One region of the Streptomyces mabaensis genome, then DNA from elsewhere that is predicted to be linked to it. Evidence: riboswitches for the same ligand, from Rfam matches in the RefSeq annotation. Region 1 holds a riboswitch; the other holds the start of a gene.
What was found. Region 1 has a riboswitch for S-adenosylmethionine ahead of ACWV17_RS26810 (aminotransferase class V-fold PLP-dependent enzyme). Riboswitches for the same ligand answer to the same signal wherever they lie in the genome.
Positions count from the first base shown of each region.

Region 2: linked by a shared signal. The riboswitch ahead of thrC (threonine synthase) and the one ahead of ACWV17_RS26810 (aminotransferase class V-fold PLP-dependent enzyme) in region 1 are both predicted to bind S-adenosylmethionine.

Region 1 covers NZ_JBSOPZ010000035.1:14,487-22,068, forward strand. The annotation lists gene ACWV17_RS26785 (NlpC/P60 family protein) at 1-507, opposite strand, end outside; gene ACWV17_RS26790 (NYN domain-containing protein) at 756-2,117, opposite strand; gene ACWV17_RS26795 (hypothetical protein) at 2,152-2,391, opposite strand; gene ACWV17_RS26800 (rhomboid family intramembrane serine protease) at 2,536-3,246, shown strand; gene ACWV17_RS26805 (Lrp/AsnC ligand binding domain-containing protein) at 3,243-3,524, shown strand; gene ACWV17_RS26810 (aminotransferase class V-fold PLP-dependent enzyme) at 3,557-4,918, opposite strand; SAM riboswitch class IV at 5,097-5,213, opposite strand; gene trpD (anthranilate phosphoribosyltransferase) at 5,304-6,368, opposite strand; gene qcrB (cytochrome bc1 complex cytochrome b subunit) at 6,496-7,582, opposite strand, start outside.
Region 2 covers NZ_JBSOPZ010000019.1:131,531-139,112, forward strand. The annotation lists gene otsB (trehalose-phosphatase) at 1-694, shown strand, start outside; gene ACWV17_RS19050 (alpha,alpha-trehalose-phosphate synthase (UDP-forming)) at 731-2,206, opposite strand; gene ACWV17_RS19055 (glucosyl-3-phosphoglycerate synthase) at 2,333-3,271, opposite strand; SAM riboswitch class I at 3,436-3,580, shown strand; gene thrC (threonine synthase) at 3,598-4,917, shown strand; gene ACWV17_RS19065 (MoaD/ThiS family protein) at 4,947-5,222, shown strand; gene ACWV17_RS19070 (cold-shock protein) at 5,625-5,828, shown strand; gene groL (chaperonin GroEL) at 6,134-7,582, shown strand, end outside.

The DNA.
Region 1 (7,582 bases):
CTCGGCCAGGTCCTGGAGCTTGCCGGACGCCTCGGCGCGCTGCTGCGCGAGAGCGCGCTGCTTCGCCTGGATCTTCTGTACCGATTCGGCCTGCTTCGCGCTCAATTGGTCGAGCGAGGAGGCCTTGTCGAGATAGCCGTCCGGGTCGGCCGAGAGGAAGAGCTGCACGGACGGGTCGATGCCGCCGGTGCGGTACTGCGCGGTGGCCATCGAACCGAGGCCGTCCCGCATGGCGTTGAGCTCGTCCTGACCGCGGGCGACCTTGTCCTGGAGCTCGCTGACCTGCTTCTCGAGCTTGTCCCGCTGCTCCTCGGCGCCGTTGAACTTCTCGTTCGCCACCTCGGCGTCGTGGTAGAGCTTGTCGACCTTGGCCTTGACCTCGCTCTTGCTCGGCTTCGGGTCGGCCTGGGCGGTCTGGGAGGTGAGCGCCACGGCTGCGGCGGCGGTCGCGGTGAGCACGGTCACACGTGTGCGGCTCGGCTGCTTGGGTCGACGGTGGGACGCCACGAAGGCGAGCTCCTTCTTCCTCGAGCCGCCGAACAACGCTGACTCGGCGGTCCCTTCGCAGACATCCCGGATGGACGATCAACCGCACGAAGGTTTGAGGCCTGACCCTAGTGACCAACGTGTGATCACTTCAAATCCTCATGAGAAAAATTTCAGTCGCGGACGGGATTATTCTCAGACATCGCACTGGCAGTAATGGCCACTTGACGGTACGTTCCGCGAATTCGGGCATTAGGCCCAGGAGTTGTTCAGACGCGCGAAAGCCGCTTCAGCAACAAGGCGGACGCAACCGGACGCGCCCCCGCCTTGGCCACTCCGTCGGCCACTTCCCGGTCGGTCGAGACGACCACCACCGGCCGGCCCGGCGGCTCCGCCCGGACGAGCTGACGGATCAGCTCGTCCGCCGTCACCCCGGGCTTGGAGAACAGCACGCGCACCCCGCGCGGCGGCGCGAGCAGCACCGGCGCCGCCAGTTCCGCCCCGTCGAAGACACAGGTCATCTCGGCACCGGTCTGCGCCGCGAGCATCGACAGACCGCCCAGCAGGCGCAGCCGCTGCTTCTCCAGCGGCATCGTCGGATAGCCGGTCTTGGTCACGTTGTAGCCGTCAACGACCAGATGGGCCTGGGGCAGCGCCAGCAGCTGGTCGAGCAGCGCCGGATCGGTCTCCGACAGCGCCCGGGCCGCGATGTCCTTGGGCGACATACGCCCCGGCTCGACCGCGTCCACCATGTCCGCGGGACGTACGGACGCGGGCGGCAGGGCCAGTTCACGCCGCAGCCCCTGCGCCGACTCCAGCACCGTGTCGAGCAGCAGCCGCAACCGCATGTCCTCGACGCTGCGGCCCTCGCGGGCGGCGCGGCGGCTCGCCTCGACGGCCGACTCCGCTTCGGCCAGCCGCGACTTCAGCCGCCGGGTCTCGCTCTCGGCCGCGGCGACCTGCGCGGTGGCCTCGCCGCGGATCCCATCGATCTCGGCGACCGTCTTGCGCAGCGCCGCCTCACCGCGCTTCAGATCGCTCTGCGCGCTGCGCAGCTTGCGCTGAAGCGCATCGGCTTCCTTGCGGGCCGTCTCCAGATCGGCGCGCAGCCGCTCGGTGTCGTGCCTGGTCTGGGCGCGGGCCCGCTCCAGCTCCTCGCGCAGCCGATCCAGCTCCCGCTGGGTCTCCTCGCCCACCCGCTCGGCGTCGGCGCGCTGGGCCTCCTCGCCGGCGGCGGCCACGAGCTTGACCCACCCGGTCGGCCGCAGCACATACGCGGCCGCCGCCACGTCGACGGGATCGGCAGCGGCCGGGGGCACACCGGCCTCCAGCGCACCGGTCAGCTCCGGCTGGGCCTCCCGCAGCCGCTCGCCGATGCGCTGCCGGAACAGCGTGTCGCCCTCCAGGGCCGAAGCCATCGCGTTGCCCGCGAACTTCGCCCGCCTGGTCGGGGTGAAACGGGCGTACTGCCGCAATTGCGACGGGAGTTCGGCGACCGTCAGCCCGCCGAAGGCGTCCGAGACCAGCGAGACGACCCGGCGCCTCACGCCTTCCGGCAGCGGGCGGTCGAGCACCTCGGCGGCGTCGCCGGCCTCACGGGCCGGCTCAGCGCCGCTTGCAGGCTCCACAATCCGTCACCCCTACCGTCAATGCGGGGCGGCTCCCTCAGGAGCCGTCGCCCGGCCTGTCCACGAGTTCGATCTGGTCCACCGCGTTGCACCAGCGGCAGCGCACCGACTCGATGGTCTCACTGACCACCTCGCGTTCCTCGACCTTCGGTTCCCCGGCGAGGTCGAGATGTACGTACTCGATCACCTTCGACGACCTGGTGACGTCGAACCGGGTGAGGTTGCCGCAGAGCGTGCAGCGCCACCTGGTCGTGGTGGTCGGCAGGGGAACCGTCATCGTGCCGTCCCTCTTTCTTGGCCTTGCGGGTGGACTGCCCGTAACCCTATTGCCTGGCGGGTACCCCGGGTGGCGCGCAGTCCTGCATGCGAGACGCGGCGAGGCACCCTGTTCCAGTCTGTCCCCTTACGACATGCTCTGTTCATGATCGTAAGGTGGGGAGCGGCCGGCCGGCCCCTGGTGACCTACGGCGTGATCGGCGCCTGCAGCCTGGTCTTCGCCCTCAGCCCGGTCTCCGGGCTCAATCCGGCGTACGGCACGGGCCCGGAACTGACCGCCGCGCAGAGCGCCTACTTCGAGCGCTGGGGGGTCATCCCGCACGAGCTGTTCGGCGGCGTCGGCCGGGCGGTGCTCACCCCGCTGACCGCCCTGTTCGTCCATGGCAGCTGGCTGCATCTGCTCGGCAACATGCTGTTTCTCTACGTCTTCGGGGCGATGGCCGAGGAGCGGATGGGGCGCCCGGAGTTCGCGCTCTTCTCCCTCGGCTGCGGCTATCTCGCGCTGGTCGGGTACGCGGTGGCGAACGCGGACTCGCAGCAGACCCTGGTGGGGGCTTCCGGAGCGATCTCCGGGGTGCTCGGCGGCTTCCTGTACCTCTTCCCCAGGGCCCGGGTCACCAGCCTGTTCCCCTTCCTCCTCTTCCTGCCGCTGCGGCTGCCCGCCTGGATCGTGCTGGTGTTCTGGTTCGGCATCCAGTGGCTGGCGGCCCATCGTGCCGACAGCGGGCCCGGAGTCGCCTATCTGGCCCATCTGGTCGGGTTCTCGATCGGGTTCCTCTACGCCTGGGGGCGTTACAGGCGTACGGATAGAGTGAGTGGTCCAGCGACGGCCACCGAGGGAGACAGCAAGCCGTGATCACCGCGATCGTGCTCATCAAGACCAGCGTGGACCGGATTCCCGAGATCGCGGAGGCGATCGCCGCCCTGGACAGCGTCAGCGAGGTCTACTCCGTCACCGGTACGTACGACCTCGTCGCGCTGGTGCGGGTGGCCCGGCACGACGACCTCGCGGACATCATCCCGGGCCGGATCAGCAAGATTCCCGGTGTGGAGGCCACGGACACGCATGTGGCGTTCCGTACGTACTCCCAGCACGACCTGGAAGCGGCCTTCGCGATCGGCCTGGACGCCTAGGCGCTGTCCGGCCCTGTGCAGCGGCCGGCCTGCTAGACCGCGGGGACGCAGCGGCCGTCCTCGGTGCGGTAGTCCCACTTGGCGCCCTCGCGCACCAGCTCCCGGACCGCGCCGACGAAGCGCTCCACGTGCTCGTCGGGCGTGCCCGCGCCGAAGCTGACGCGGATCGCGTTCAGCGACCGCTCCCCCGGGGCGGCCTCGGGGGCCCCGCACTCGCCCGGCTCCTGGGGCTCGCTGCCGAGCAGGGTCCGTACCAGCGGGTGGGCGCAGAACAGGCCGTCCCGTACGCCGATCCCGTACTCCGCGGAAAGCGCGGCGGCGAAGTGCGAGCTGTTCCAGCCGTCGACCACGAACGAGATGACGCCGACCCGCGGGGCGTCGTCGCCGAACAGCGAGAGCACCCGCACCTCGGGCACCTCCGCCAGGCCCTCGCGGACCCGGGCGACGAGCTGCTGCTCGCGGGCGACCAGGGAGTCGAAGCCGGCCTCGGTGAGCGCCTTGCAGGCCGAGGCGATCGCGTACACGCCGATGACGTTGGGCGAGCCGGCCTCGTGACGGGCGGCCGTGGCGTGCCACTCGACGTCCACGCCGCCGTCCGTACGGCGGGCCACCGTGCGGCTCGCGCCGCCGCCCGCGAGGTACGGCTCGGCGTCCCGCAGCCAGTCGGCGCGGCCGGCCAGCACCCCGGAGCCGAACGGCGCGTACAGCTTGTGCCCGGAGAAGGCGACCCAGTCGACGTCGAGCTCCGCGATGTCCACCGGGTGGTGCGGCGCGAGCTGGGCGGCGTCCAGCACGATGCGGGCGCCGTGCGCGTGCGCCGCGGCGGCGAGCTCCTTGACCGGCCACAGCTCACCGGTGACGTTGGACGCGCCGGTGACGCAGACCAGCGCGGGGCCGTACGGGTCTCGGCCGGCAAGGGCCTGCTCCAGGGTCTCGACGGCCTGCGCCGGAGTCCGCGGGGCGTTGAGGTAGGTCACCCGGGCGTCTCGCCAGGGCAGCAGCGAGGCGTGGTGCTCGGTCTCGAAGACGAAGACCTGGCAGTCGGCCGGCAGCGCCTGGGCGAGCAGGTTGAGCGAGTCGGTGGTCGAGCGGGTGAAGACAACCTGGTCGCCGGCACGGCAGCCGAGGAACTCCGCGACGGTGGCGCGGCTGTTCTCGAAGAGGTCGGTCGACAGCTGGGAGAGGTACCCGGCACCGCGGTGCACGCTGCCGTAGTACGGGGCGTACGCGGCCACGTCGTCCCACACGCGCTGCAGGGCCGGGGCGCTCGCGGCGTAGTCCAGGGCGGCGTAGGTGACTTCGCCCCCGGTGACGAGCGGAACGGTGACATCCCGCCCCAGAACGGGCAGCGGGGAACAAATCAGCTGGTCGGCGGCAGCGGTGGAGACAGACATGGCGAACTCCCGTGAGAGGCAGGCGAGATCACCGCTCGACGTGACCGAAGCACGGAGCGGTAAGGGAAAGAAGGGTGTGCGGTGGGGGGCCGAAAGCCCTATCGCATTCGCTTGCTCACGAGACTGCTCCCTGGAGGACCAGGACCCCAGCCCAACACCTGAAAAGAGGTGCGCAAGGGGTCCGCGCTTGCCGCAGGCCTTGCTGCCTACGACCTGGTCTTCACCCGGGGCACCCCGCCACGGACGGAGGGTTGCCGGACAGCAAGCCGGGGCCTGAACGCTGTCACTCATGACCTGCGCAGTATCTTGCCACAAGATCTTCCACGCGCAACGCGGAGTCCGAATGCCGGACTCCGCGTTGTGTCAGCTTGCGTGAGGCACGCGCTTACGCGTTGCTCGCCGCCACCCAGCGCTCCAGCGTGCGCTGAGCCGCGCCCGAGTCGATCGACTCGGCGGCCTTGGCGATCCCGGCGGCGATCTGCTCGTTCAACGAGCCCTCCGTCGGATCGAGCGCCACCAGCGCCGCCGCCGCGTTGAGCAGCACCGCGTCCCGCACCGGGCCGGTCTCGCCGCCCAGCAGCCGGCGCGCGACATCCGCGTTGTACGAGGCGTCGGCACCGCGCAGTGCCTCCACGGGTACCAGCTCGATCCCCACCTCACGCGGGTCGAAGGGCTGCTCGCGGACCTCGCCGTCCCGCACCGTCCACACCCGGGAGGTGGCGGTGGTGGTCAGCTCGTCGAGGCCGTCGTCACCGCGGAAGACGAGCGCGGAGGACCCGCGCTCCGCCAGTACGCCCGCGACGATCGGCGCCATCCTGGCGTCGGCGACCCCGGTCGCCTGCGCCCGTACCCGGGCCGGGTTGGTGAGCGGACCGAGGAAGTTGAACGTGGTGCGGATCCCCAACTCGCGCCGTGCCGCCGCCACATGACGCAGCGCCGGATGGAACTTCACGGCGAAGCAGAAGGTGATCCCGGCCTCCTCGGCGACCTCGGCCACCCGCTGCGGCGTCAGCTCCAGGTTGACGCCGAGCTTCTCCAGCACGTCCGAGGCACCGCTGGCCGACGACGCGGCCCGGTTCCCGTGCTTGACGACCTTCGCTCCGGTGCCGGCCACCACGACGGCCGACATGGTGGAGATGTTGACGGTCTTGGCGCCGTCGCCTCCGGTGCCGACGATGTCGACGGTCCGGCCGGGTACCTCGATCAGGTTGGCGTGCTCGTACATCGTCCGTACGAGTCCGTTGATCTCCGCGACCGTCTCGCCCTTGGCCCGCAGCGCCACCGCGAAACCGGCGATCTGCGCGTCGGTGGCCTCGCCCCGCATGATGCGGTCCATCGCCCAGGCGGTGTCGTCGGCCGTGACGTCGGTGTTGCTGAGCAGCGCGTCGAGTACGCCCGGCCAGCTGCGGGCCGCCACGCTGTCGCCGCCTGCCGGGGTCACAACGTTCATGGTCCGCTCCTGGGGTCCACAGCCGAATAGAGAGTGCTTCCACCCTATCCAGCCCCGGTTACGGCGAAGAGCCCCGTCCGAGCAATGGACGGGGCTCTCGCTGTGGCGACCTCGCGGCCGGGTGGGATCAGTGGTGGCCGTGGCCGCTGGTGATCTCCTTGTACTCCTCGACGCTGGGCTTCTCGATCTGGCTGCCCTCGCCGTAGTAGCTCTTGCTGAGCTTGGCCCGGAGCTTCTCCGTGCGCTTCACCTTGCGCTCGACACCGTTCTCGTCGACCGTCGGGCCGATCTCGGCCGGCTTGTACTGCTCATGCGCGGTGAGCGTGTGCAGCTGCGCCGGCGAGAGCGGCTCGTGGACCTCGACGAACTCACCGTGCGGCAGGCGCTTGATGATGCCGGTCTCGCGACCGTGCAGCACCTTCTCCTTGTCACGCCGCTGCAGGCCCAGGCAGATCCGCTTGGTGATGACGAAGGCGATGACCGGGCCGACGAAGAAGCCGATCCGCGCGAACCAGGTGATGTTGTTGATCGACAGGTGGAAGAACTGGGCGAACATGTCGTTGCCGCCCGCGATCAGCAGGATCACGTACCAGGTCAGCCACGCGACACCGAAGCCCGTACGGGTCGGCGCGTTACGCGGCCGGTCCGCGATGTGGTGCTCGCGCTTGTCCTGGGTGACCCAGGACTCGACGAACGGGTACACCGCGATCGCGACCAGCACCAACGGGAAGATCATCAGCGGGATGAACACACCCAGGGCGAGCGTGTGGCCCCAGAAGTTGATCTCCCAGCCCGGCATGGCCCGGATGAGTCCCTCGGAGAAGCCCATGTACCAGTCGGGCTGGGCGCCGGTGGACACATGGTCCGGACGGTACGGTCCGAGCGCCCAGATCGGGTTGATCGAGGCGATCGCCGAGATGGCCGCGATGACACCGAAGACCAGGAAGAAGAAGCCTCCGGCCTTGGCCATGTAGACGGGCAGCAGCGGCATGCCGACGACGTTGTTGTTGTTCCGGCCGGGACCCGCGAACTGCGTGTGCTTGTGGTAGAAGACCAGGATCAGGTGGGCCACCAGCAGGCCCAGCATGATGCCGGGCAGCAGCAGGACGTGGATCGAGTAGAACCGGGCGACGAAGTCGTCGCCGGGGAACTCGCCGCCGAAGAGGAACATCGACAGGTACGTACCGACGATCGGCACCGACAGGATCGCGCCC
Region 2 (7,582 bases), on a different contig from region 1:
GGTCCCGGCGATCGCCGCGCTCGCGCCGCGCGTCGGGTCCGTCGCCGTGATCACCGGCCGGCCGGCGGGCGTCGCGGTCCGGTACGGCGGCTTCGCGGGCGTACCGGGTCTCGAACACCTCGTGATCCTCGGCCACTACGGCGCCGAACGCTGGGACGCCGTCAGCGGTACGGTCCGCGCGCCCGCCCCGCACCCCGGCGTGGCCGCGGCGCGGGCCGAGCTGCCCGGCTTCCTGGAGTCGATCGGCGCCTGGCGCGGCACCTGGATCGAGGAGAAGGGCCAGGCGGTCGCGGTGCACACCCGCCGCGCGTCCGACCCCCAGGCGGCGTTCGAGGCGCTGCGGGAGCCTCTCGCGGTCCTCGCCAACCGCCACGGCCTGATCCTGGAACCGGGCCGCGCGGTTCTGGAACTGCGCCCCCCGGGCATGGACAAGGGCGTGGCGCTCGCGGAGTACGTGCGCGAGGTGGACGCGGAGGCCGTCCTGTACGCGGGCGACGACCTGGGCGACCTCGCCGCGTTCGCGGCGGTGGAGAAGCTCCGCTCGGACGGCGTGCCGGGCCTGCTGGTGTGCAGCGGCAGCGGAGAAGTCCCGGAACTGGCGGACCGAGCGGACCTCCTGGTTCCGGGCCCGCCGGCGGTGGTGGACTTCCTGGCCACCCTGGCCGGCGCCCTCCCCTCACCCCCGGCAACCTGACCCACACGGCGGCGGCTTCGTGCCCCCGGACAGGCCCTAGTCCGTCAGGGCCTGGAGCTGGTTCAGGAACCACTGCTGGGGCGGGAGCGCCGTTGCCGCCGCTGCCAGGCGCTTGGTGCGTTCCGCTCGTTCCGACGCCGGCATCGTCAGCGCCTCGTGGAGCGCCTGCGCCGTGCCCATGACGTCGTACGGGTTGACGACGATCGCCTCCTCGCCCAGTTCCTCGAACGCCCCCGCCTCCCGCGACAGCACCAGCGCGCAGCCCTCGTCCGAGACGACCGGGACCTCCTTCGCGACCAGGTTCATGCCGTCGCGGATCGGGTTGACCAGGGCCACGTCCGCCAGCCGGTACGCGGCCAGCGAGCGGGCGAAGTCGTCCTTGACGTGCAGGATCACCGGGGACCAGCCGTCCGTGCCGAACTCCGCGTTGATCTCGTCCGTCAGGCGCTGGACCTCCGCCGTGTACGCGCGGTACACCGCCAGGTCCTGCCGGGACGGGTACGCGAAGGCGACGTGCACCACCCGCTCCCGCCACTCCGGTCGGTCCACCAGCAGCTGCCGGTAGGCCTGCAGCCCGCGCACGATGTTCTTCGACAGCTCCGTCCGGTCGACGCGGACGATCGTCCTGCGGTCCGGGCCGATCTGCTCGCGCAGCGCCGCGAGCCGCTCGTCCACGTCCGGCCGGTGCGCCCGCTCACGCAGGAAGTCGGCGTCCGCGCCCAGCCCGTACACGCCGATCCACGTCTTGTGCGCCGCCCGCCCCGGCGCGAACGACACCAGGCTCGGCGTGTCGTCCTTCGGCCACTGGGTCAGGCAGTCCTCGCCGAGCACCTGCTGCGCGCAGCCCATGAACGCCTGCGCCCACCGGTGGGTCAGGAACGCCGCCCTGTCCGCGCCCAGGATGCCGAGCAGCAGCTTCTCGGCGATGTCGTCCGGCAGCATCCGGAAGTACGACACCGGCGCCCACGGCGTGTGCGAGAAGTGCCCGATCCGCAGGTCGGGGCGCCGCTCGCGGAGCATCCCGGGCACCAGGGCGAGGTGGTAGTCCTGCACCAGGACCGCCGCGCCCTTACCCGCCTCGTCGGCGAGCGTGTCCGCGAAGGCCATGTTGTACGCCTCGTACCACGCCCACTGCGCCCGGAACTCCGCCCCGAAAGACGGCTCCAGCGGCGTCTGGTACAGCAGATGGTGGACGAACCAGAGCGTGGAGTTGGCGACGCCGTTGTACGCGGCGGCGTAGATGTCCGGGTCGATGTCCAGCATCCGGACGCGCTGTCCACCCGTCTCCGCCGGGTCGAGGTCCCCGCCGGTACGCCGCGCCGCCTCCCGGTCGCCGTCGCCGAGCGCCGCGCAGACCCACACCGCCTCGGTCTCCGGGCCGATGGACGACAGGCCGGAGACCAGCCCGCCCCCACCGCGCCGGGCGGTGAGCACGCCGTCCTCCCCGAGCGCGTACGACACGGGGCCGCGGTTGGACGCGACCAGGACCTGGGCACCGAGCTGGGAAGCCATGACGCGAACCTAGCCCGTCTCGGAAACGCTCAAACGTACGGAAGGGGTCACTTACCCCGCCCCTTTGCGCCACACCGCCGCGCGCCCCCTGCGCTCACACCGCACGCACACCCCACGCGCGCTCCCTCACGCCGCCCGCCGCGCCGCGTACTCCCGGATCTCCCGCATCGGCGGACGCTCCTGCGTGTCCACCGCGTGGGTCCGCGGTACGAACCCGTCCTCGCCCCGCTCGAACTGGGTGAGCGCCGGCCGCACCAGATGTCCCCGGGACAGCCGCAGTTGCGCGGTCCGGTAGATCGCCGCGGCCATTCGGCCGAGCGCCTGCCCGTCCTGGTGCCGGTGTACGCGCACCCCGACGTCGACCTGCGCCAGCGCGTCCAGCCCCACCGTGTGCAGCGCGTCCACGAGCAGCCCCAGCTCCACGCCGTACCCGACCGGGAAGGGCAGCCGCTCCAGCAGCCCGCGCCGGGCCGCGTACTCGCCGCCCAGCGGCTGCACGAACCCGGCCAGCTGCGGCCAGTGGAGGTTCAGCAGTGGCCGGGCCACCAGCTCGGTCACCCGCCCGCCCTGCCCCGGCGTGCCGGCCAGCGGCCGGTCGTACATCGCCTTGACGAACTGCACGTCGGGCTCGGTGAGCAGCGGGCCGACGATGCCGGACACGAAGTCCGCGGAGAAGTCCTTCAGGTCGGCGTCGACGAAGCAGACGATGTCGCCGCTCGTCACCAGCAGCGAGCGCCACAGCACCTCGCCCTTGCCGGGCACCGCGGGCAGCCGCGGCAGGATCGCGTCGCGGTGTACGACACGCGCGCCGGCCGCCGCCGCGACCTCCGCCGTACGGTCGGTCGAGCCGGAGTCGACGACCACCAGCTCGTCGACGAGCGGGACGGCCTCCATCAGCTCGCGGCGGATCACGGCGACGATCTCGCCCACCGTGTCCTGCTCATCGAGCGCCGGCAGCACCACGCTCACCGTGGTGCCGCGCTTGGCCGCGACGAGCCCGTCGAGCGGGCGGTCGGCCGCGGACCAGGAACGCCTGCTCAGCCAGCGTTCCACCTCTTCCAGCACGTGCGTGTCTCCCGGGTCGGGTCATCCTGGTGATCCATCTCGCGGTTCGGACGACTATCTCAAGTGTCCGGGCCGTCGGTTACAGTCTTGAACAACGCGGACGACCGTCGCATGCCGGGGGTCGTCTCGTACACAAATGCCCGGGCCCGTGCCCGGTGCCATACCGCTCATCCAGAGGGGCAGAGGGAAACGGCCCGTTGAAGCCCCGGCAACCCTCCAGCCGGTCTCGCCGTATCAGACGCGAGGCTCCCGGCTAGGGAAGGTGCCAATTCCGTCTCGTGGCGAAGTGCGCCACGGGGAAGATGAGGAGAAAGGGCCTCGCCTCCATGGCTGTGCAGACTGTTGCAAGCACCACCGGTTCCGCGGACTCCGCGGACGCTGTGAACTCCGCGAACGCTGTCGACCTCGGGCCCGCTGTAGCCCTCTCCTGCCGCGAATGCGGTGAGCGTTTCGACCTCGGACCCATTTTCGCCTGCTCGTCCTGTTTCGGGCCGCTCGAAGTGGCGTACGAACTTCCGAGCGGCGACCCCGAGGCCCTGCGCAAGCAGATCGAGGCCGGGCCGGACAACATCTGGCGCTACGCGCCGCTGCTGCCCGTGCCCGCCGACGTGGCCGGAAAGCCGAACCTCAACCCCGGCTTCACCAAGCTCGTCAAGGCCGACAACCTCGCCCGCGAGCTGGGCGTGACCGGCGGCCTGTACGTCAAGGACGACTCCGGCAACCCGACGCACTCCTTCAAGGACCGTGTCGTCGCGATCGCCGTCGAGGCCGCCCGCGCCTTCGGCTTCACCACCCTGTCCTGCTCCTCCACGGGCAACCTGGCCGGCGCCGTCGGCGCCGCCGCCGCCCGTTCCGGCTTCCGCTCCTGCGTGTTCATCCCGCACGACCTGGAGGCCGGCAAGGTCGTCATGGCCGCGGTGTACGGCGGTGACCTGGTCGGCATCGAGGGCAACTACGACGACGTCAACCGCTTCTGCTCCGAGCTCATCGGCGACCCGCTGGGCGAGGGCTGGGGCTTCGTCAACGTCAACCTGCGCCCGTACTACGGCGAGGGCTCCAAGACCCTGGCGTACGAGATCTGCGAACAGCTCGGCTGGCAGCTGCCCGACCAGCTCGTGATCCCGATCGCCTCCGGTTCGCAGCTCACGAAGATCGACAAGGGGCTCAAGGAGCTCATCGCGCTGGGCCTCGTCGAGGACAAGCCGTACAAGATCTTCGGCGCCCAGGCCGAGGGCTGCTCGCCCGTCTCCGCCGCCTTCAAGGCCGGCCACGACGTGGTCCGCCCGGTCAAGCCGAACACGATCGCCAAGTCGCTCGCCATCGGCAACCCGGCCGACGGCCCGTACGTCCTGGACATCGCCCGCCGCACCGGCGGCGCGGTCGAGGACGTCGACGACACGCAGGTCGTCGAGGCCATCAAGCTGCTGGCGCAGACGGAGGGCATCTTCGCGGAGACCGCGGGCGGCGTGACTGTCGGCGTCACCAAGAAGCTGATCGAGAACGGTGTTCTCGACCCCACTCTCACCACGGTCGTTCTCAACACGGGTGACGGCCTCAAGACCCTGGACGCTGTCGCGCCGACCACCGGACCGACCGCGACGATCCGCCCGAGCCTGGACGCGTTCCGCGCCGCCGGCCTGGCCTGACCACCAACCATCCCGGAAGGCAGCACCGCATGAGCGTCAACGTCCGTATCCCGACCATCCTCCGCACCTACACGGGCGGTAAGGCCGAGGTCCCGGCGGAGGGCGCGACCCTCGCCGAGGTCATCGAGTCCCTGGAGAAGAACCACCCGGGCATTGCCGCGCGCGTGCTGGACGACCAGGGCAAGCTGCGCCGCTTCGTGAACGTGTACGTCAACGACGACGACGTCCGCTTCGAGGGCGGCCTCGCGACGGCGACCCCCGAGGGTGCCGGCGTGTCGATCATTCCGGCCGTCGCCGGCGGCTGATCGCGGCTGATCGCGGCCGGCCGACCGCACCGCAGAGTTACCTCCATTGCCCCCTCCGCGATAGAAGCGGAGGGGGCAATTCTGCATGGTTGAGCGGGGTACAGTTGGGGAAGTCCCGGGCGCTGTTCATGCCACGTGCATATGAGAACGCGTCAAGGTGAGGTCAAAGAGTCCGAGGTTCTTGCGGCATAGGTTCCCCTATGTCCGGCCCGACTTGCCCTGGAATCCGGGGAATTCATCGCATTTATGCGTTCAGTCATGCCCAGAATTCTCGTCGGATTGACCTGTTGCAGACAGCGCATGTGCAGATACATTCAGCCGCGGTCGACGCGTTACGGCGAGGTCAGACCCGGGTCCGCGAAGTGCGGGTCTGTGCAAGGGCCAGTAATAGGGGAGTTAGGCATGGCTCAGGGCACCGTCAAGTGGTTCAACGCGGAGAAGGGGTACGGCTTCATCGCGGTCGACGGTGGTGCGGATGTTTTCGTCCACTACAGCGCGATCCAGATGGACGGCTACCGCACCCTGGAAGAAGGTCAGCGAGTCGAGTTCGAGATCTCGCAGGGCCAGAAGGGTCCGCAGGCGGACATGGTCAAGCTCGCCGTCTGATCTCGGCGCGATCGGCCACCGACGCAACTCACGCCGAGGGGCCCGTATCCCACCAGGGATACGGGCCCCTCGTGCGTCCGGGACGCGCCCCAGGGCGCGCCTCCGGACTGTGAGAGTCGCTTGCACTCTCCTGGGTCGAGTGCTAATCATTGCGTTAGCACTCTCCGAGTGAGAGTGACAAGAAGGACCGGGTCGGTGAGGCCCGCAGGCCCGGCGGGGCAAGGATCCGCCAGGCAGGCTGGCCGTCCGTCGCGGGCGCCACGCGGTCCGGAGCAATCCACCCCAGTCCGGGAGGACCACTTCACATGGCCAAGATCATCGCGTTCGACGAGGAGGCACGGCGCGGTCTCGAGCGCGGGATGAACCAGCTCGCCGACGCCGTCAAGGTCACCCTTGGCCCCAAGGGCCGCAACGTCGTCCTCGAGAAGAAGTGGGGCGCCCCCACGATCACCAACGATGGTGTTTCCATCGCCAAGGAGATCGAGCTCGAGGACCCGTACGAGAAGATCGGCGCCGAGCTGGTCAAGGAAGTCGCCAAGAAGACGGACGACGTCGCCGGTGACGGTACGACCACCGCGACCGTCCTCGCCCAGGCGCTCGTCCGCGAGGGCCTGCGCAACGTCGCCGCCGGCGCCAACCCGATGGCCCTCAAGCGCGGCATCGAGAAGGCCGTCGAGGCCGTCTCCGGTGCGCTGCTGGAGCAGGCCAAGGACGTGGAGACCAAGGAGCAGATCGCTTCGACCGCCTCCATCTCCGCCGCCGACACCCAGATCGGCGAGCTCATCGCCGAGGCGATGGACAAGGTCGGCAAGGAAGGCGTCATCACCGTCGAGGAGTCCCAGACCTTCGGTCTGGAGCTTGAGCTCACCGAGGGTATGCGCTTCGACAAGGGCTACATCTCGGCGTACTTCGCCACCGACATGGAGCGTATGGAGGCGTCGCTCGACGACCCGTACATCCTGATCGTCAACTCGAAGATCGGCTCGGTCAAGGACCTGCTGCCGCTCCTCGAGAAGGTCATGCAGTCCGGCAAGCCGCTGCTGATCATCGCCGAGGACGTCGAGGGCGAGGCCCTGTCGACCCTGGTCGTCAACAAGATCCGTGGCACCTTCAAGTCCGTGGCCGTCAAGGCCCCTGGCTTCGGTGACCGCCGCAAGGCGATGCTCAACGACATCGCCATCCTCACCGGTGGCACGGTCATCTCCGAGGAGGTCGGTCTCAAGCTCGAGAACGCCGGCCTGGAGCTGCTCGGCCGCGCCCGCAAGGTCGTCATCACCAAGGACGAGACGACGATCGTCGACGGTGCCGGTGAGAGCGACCAGGTTGCCGGTCGCGTCAACCAGATCCGCGCCGAGATCGAGAACTCCGACTCGGACTACGACCGCGAGAAGCTCCAGGAGCGCCTCGCGAAGCTGGCCGGCGGCGTGGCCGTCATCAAGGCCGGTGCCGCGACCGAGGTCGAGCTCAAGGAGCGCAAGCACCGCATCGAGGACGCGGTGCGCAACGCCAAGGCCGCCGTCGAGGAGGGCATCGTCGCCGGTGGTGGCGTGGCCCTGCTCCAGGCTTCCGCGGTGTTCGAGAAGCTCGAGCTCGAGGGCGACGAGGCGACCGGCGCCAACGCCGTGCGTCTGGCCCTGGAGGCCCCGCTCAAGCAGATCGCCGTCAACGGTGGTCTCGAGGGTGGCGTCGTCGTGGAGAAGGTCCGCAACCTCACGGTCGGCCACGGCCTGAACGCCGCGACCGGCGAGTACGTC